Regions from separate parts of the Streptomyces sp. NPDC001889 genome, predicted to be linked through region 1. Evidence: predicted binding sites of a transcription regulator. Region 1 holds the regulator's gene; the other holds the start of a gene.
What was found. The regulator HspR, encoded in region 1, represses chaperone genes until heat shock. The targets are predictions, from matches to a motif close to TTGAGNNNNNNNNNCTCAA.
Positions count from the first base shown of each region.

Region 2: the regulator HspR is predicted to act here: its motif matches at 1,264-1,282, upstream of lon (endopeptidase La).

Region 1 is NZ_JBSFER010000039.1:33,851-36,240, reverse strand. It holds gene ACWCRA_RS33275 (helix-turn-helix transcriptional regulator) at 1-683, shown strand, start outside; gene ACWCRA_RS33270 (heat shock protein transcriptional repressor HspR) at 1,070-1,522, opposite strand; gene dnaJ (molecular chaperone DnaJ) at 1,524-2,390, opposite strand, start outside.
Region 2 is NZ_JBSFER010000007.1:81,799-84,188, forward strand. It holds gene lon (endopeptidase La) at 1-1,241, opposite strand, end outside; gene ACWCRA_RS09395 (RNA polymerase sigma factor) at 1,388-1,993, shown strand; gene ACWCRA_RS09400 (zf-HC2 domain-containing protein) at 2,053-2,390, shown strand, end outside.

The DNA of each region.
Region 1 (2,390 bases):
TCACCGCTCAGAATTCCACCGCTCCCCAGGGCGTAACCGTCCTGGAGGGCCTCAACCGCATCAACTCGACCCTCGACCAGGTCACCGCCGACTGCACCGAGGAACTGCTCACCGTCCAGCCGGGCAGCGGCCGGCAGCCGCACATCCTGGAGAAGGCGCTGCGCAGGGTGGAACCGCTGATCGAGCGGGGTGTGCGGATGCGGACGCTCTACCAGCACACCGCCAGGCACCACCCGGCGACGCTCGCCTATATGGAGCAGGTCGGGCCCTCCGGGGTGGAGGTGCGGACGCTGGAGGAGATAATCGACCGGCTGATCATCGTGGACCGCAGGGTCGCCTTCATCCCGGCGAGCAGCGACCGGCTCTCGGCGCTGGAGCTGCGGCACAAGGGGATCGTGGAGTATCTCGTCGGGGTCTTCGAGCAGTTCTGGCTGCACGGACTGCCCTGGGAGGAGCCGGTGAGCTACGGACCGGACCTGGACGGCATCACCGGGGTGCAGCGATCCATCGCGAAACTGCTGGTGGAGGGGCATGTGGATGAGGCCATCGCCCGTCGGCTCGGGATGAATGTCCGGACCTGCCGGGCCCATATCGCCAAGCTGGGGTCGTCGCTGGGCAGCGGCAGCCGCACCCAGCTGGGGTATCTGATCGCGCAGTCGAAGCTCCTGGAGCACGACTCCTGACGCCCCGTGCGGTGCGCCCGCCCGGCCCCGAGGGGCCGGGCGGGGCGGAAAGGCCAAAAACCATCGCCCCCGGTGCGGACGCACCGGGGGCGATGTCGATGGCGGGGGCCGTGGGAGCCCCTTACGGGCCGCCTGACGGCCTGTCCGCCCCGGGGCGCCGCCGGGAGGCCGGACGGGGGCGGTACGCGGCCGAGCGGCCCCCAGGGCGGTTCATCCGCCGCGGAGCCGCTCGGACCCTGCGAAACCTTCCGGCCAGGGAGACCGGAGGCCGGGCACCGGGACCGGCGCGGACGCCGGGCAGAACCGCCGGGACCCCGGCCGGGACCGGCGGCCGGTCTCCGGGGCGGCCGGGACCCGCGCGGGCCGCCGGCCCCCGGGCCGGCCGGTCAGTCCCCGGACCCGGGCCGCTTGGGGCGCCACACCACCAGCGCGCTCGCCTGCTGCACATCCTGGTACGGCACAAGATCGCGCCGGTAGGAGGCGTGCACCTGGGCCTCGCGCTGCTGGATCGCCACCGCCGCGTTCTCCACGGCGGACGACAGCTCGGCCACCCGCGCCTGGAGCGCGGCGACCTGGTTCTCCAGCTCGATGATGCGCTTGATCCCGGCGAGGTTGATGCCCTCGTCCTGGGACAACTGCTGGACGGTGCGCAGCAGCTCGATGTCCCGGGCGGAGTAGCGCCGCCCCCGGCCGGGGGTGCGGCCGGGCGAGACCAGACCCAGCCGGTCGTACTGCCGCAACGTTTGCGGATGCAGACCGGAGAGCTGAGCCGCCACCGAAATGACATACACCGGCGACTCTTCGGTCAGCTCGTAGGGATTGCGGCGCCTTCCGTCCATGTCATGCTCCCTTCGCGGCCTGGAACAGCTCGGCCCGCGGGTCCTCCTCCGCGGTGGCTTCGCGGTAGGCCTCCAGCGCTTCCTTCGCCTTGTCGCTCAGCTCCTCGGGAACCGCGACCTCGACGGTGACCAGCAGGTCACCCCGGGTGCCGTCCTTGCGGACCGCTCCCTTGCCGCGGGCGCGCATGGTCCGGCCGCCCGGTGTGCCGGCGGGCAGCTTCAGGGTGACCGGGGGGCCGCCCAGGGTGGGCACCTTCACCTCGCCGCCGAGCACCGCCTCCGGGTAGGAGACCGGCACGGTGACGGTGAGGTTGTCGCCCTTGCGGCCGAAGACCGGGTGGTCGCCGACATGGACCACCACATACAGATCACCGGCCTGGCCGCCCCGCTCGCCGGGGGCGCCCTTGCCGCGGAGCCGGATGCGCTGGCCGTCGGAGACGCCCGGCGGAATCCTGACCTGCATGGTGCGCGAGGAACGGGCGCGCCCGCTGCCCTTGCAGACCTCGCAGGGGTCCTGGGCGATCAGGCCCCGGCCCTTGCAGTCCACACACGGGTCGGTGAGCGAGAAGGAGCCGCTGCCGCCGCGCGAGACCTGTCCGGTGCCGACACAGGTCGGGCACACCCTGGGGGTGCCGTTCTTGTCTCCGGTGCCCGCGCAGGCCTTGCACGCCGCCGAACTGGACATCCGCAGCGGGACCGTGGCCCCGTCGACCGCCTCGGTGAAGCTGAGCGTCACCTCGGACTCGATGTCCTGGCCGCGCCGGGCCTGGGTGCGCGGGCCGGCCGTACCGGCGCCGCGGTTGAACAGTCCGCCGAACACATCGCCGAGACCGCCGCCGAAGCCGCCGGCCCCGGGACCGCCCTGGGC
Region 2 (2,390 bases), on a different contig from region 1:
AGCGCTCCGACGTAGGTGCGCCGGTGGCCGCGGATCTCCGCCTCGTCCCGGACACCGCCGAGCGCGACCCGGACGAACTTCCGCCCCATCGCGTGCGCGACGCTCTCGCCGAGGCTGGTCTTGCCCACCCCGGGCGGGCCCACGAGCGCGAGCACCGCGCCGCCGCGCCGCCCGCCGACCACGCCGAGCCCCCGGTCGGTGCGGCGCTTGCGCACCGCGAGGTACTCGGTGATCCGCTCCTTCACATCCTCCAGGCCCGCGTGCTCGGCGTCGAGGACGGTCTTCGCGCCCTGGATGTCGTACGCGTCCTCGGTGCGCTCGTTCCACGGCAGTTCGAGAACGGTGTCGAGCCAGGTGCGAATCCAGGAGCCCTCGGGGCTCTGGTCACTGGAGCGCTCCAGCTTCTCGACCTCCTTGAGCGCGGCCTCGCGCACACGCGGGGGCAGATCGGCGGCCTCGACCCGGGCCCGGTAGTCGTCGGACTCCTCGCCCTCCGCCTCGCCGTTCAGCTCGCGCAGCTCCTTGCGGACCGCGTCGAGCTGGCGCCGCAGCAGGAACTCGCGCTGCTGCTTGTCGACGCCCTCCTGGACGTCCTTGGCGATGGACTCGGCGACATCCTGCTCCGCGAGGTGCTCGCGGATCTGCTCGGTGGCGAGCCTGAGCCGGGCGACCGGGTCGGCGGTCTCCAGGAGCGCGATCTTCTGGGCGGTGCTCAGGAACGGCGAGTAACCCGCGTTGTCCGCGAGCTGGGACACATCGTCGATCTGCTGCACCCGGTCCACGACCTGCCAGGCGCCGCGGCGCTTGAGCCAGTCGGTGGCCAGGGCCTTGTACTCGGTGACCAGCTCGGTGAGCTGCCCGGGCAGCGGGGCGGGGACGGATTCGTCGATCCTGGTGCCCTCGACCCAGAGCGCCGCTCCGGGTCCGGTGGTGCCCGCGCCGATGCGCACCCGGCCGACGCCCCTGATGAGCGCGCCGGGGTCGCCGTCGGAGAGCCGTCCGACCTGCTCGACGCTGCCGAGCACGCCGATCGCCGCGTAGTTCCCGTCCACTCGCGGAACAAGCAGCACCTGCGGCTTGCTGCCACCGGTGGGGTGGAGCGCCTGCGCGGCCTCCACCGCGGCCCGCACCTCGGTGTCGGTCAGGTCGAGCGGCACCACCATTCCGGGCAGCACGACCTCGTCGTCGAGGGGCAGCACGGGCAGGGTGAGCGGTGTGACGGTCTGGGACTCAGCAGCCATGATCTCCCCTTAGGCAGTGAAGTTGAGCTATGTGGACTCAATGCATGGGGCCGCCCGGATGTTCCCGCCCCCGTGTTCGCTGTGAGCGATCACCCCGGAGCGGGCCGGCCGAGAACCGGACGCACCTCCGCGCGCGATAGAGGGGTGTGAGATGGACCCGCCCCGCGAGGGGAGACACCGAGGCCGACGGCGCGCGGGACGACGCGGCGCTGCTCCGCGCCGTCACCCGGGGTGACGCCGACGCGCTCGCCGCGCTCTACGACCGCCACGCGGGCTGGCTGCACGCCCGGCTCGCCCGCCGCTGCCCCGACCCGGAGACCGTGCGCGAGGTGCTCCAGGACACTTTCGTCACCGTCTGGCGCTCCGCCGCCTCCCACCGGGGCGGCGAGGCGGGCGGCTGGCTCTGGGTGATCGCCGCCCGCCGGCTGGTCGACGCCCAGCGGGCACACGCGAGGGCCGGCCGCCCGCGCCCCGGACCCGCGTGGTCACCGAGCGTGCCGTCGGCGGAGGACCGGGTGCTCGCCGGTCTGGAGTACGGGGATGTGGGCGCCGCGCTCGACCGGATCTCCCCGGAGCTGCGCGAGGTCCTGCGCGCCACCGTCATCGACGGGCTGACCACCCGCGAGGCCGCCCGGGTGCTGGGGATACCCGAGGGCACCGTCAAGACCCGCGCCCTGCGGGCCCGGCGCGAACTGCGCGCCGCACTGGACCTGCTCGCCCCGGAGACCGGCCCGCTGGGAGGCACGGCATGAGCGGTACGAACGACACGGGCGGCACGAAGGGAACGAGCGGCACGAAGGGCACGGGCGGCATGGGCGGCTGGCATGTGAGCGAGCGCCTCGCCGGGGAGTACGCGCGGGGCACGGTGACCGAACCCGACGCCTGGTCGCTGGAGACGCACGTCGAGAAGTGCGGGCCGTGCGCCGCCCGGGTCTCCGGCGCGGTGCGCGCGGGCGCCGCCGGTCCCGTGCTCGGCCTGGTCCGGGAGGCCGTCCTGGCCGAGACGGCCCCGCGCCCCCGGCCCGTACCGGCACCGCGCCCCGCCGGGGTGGGCCGGGCCGCGCGGGTGATGTGGGCGGCGGGGCCCGCGCTGCGCGGCTCCTGGCTGCTGGCGCTGGCGCTGGTGATCGCGGGCGCGCTCCTCCTGGC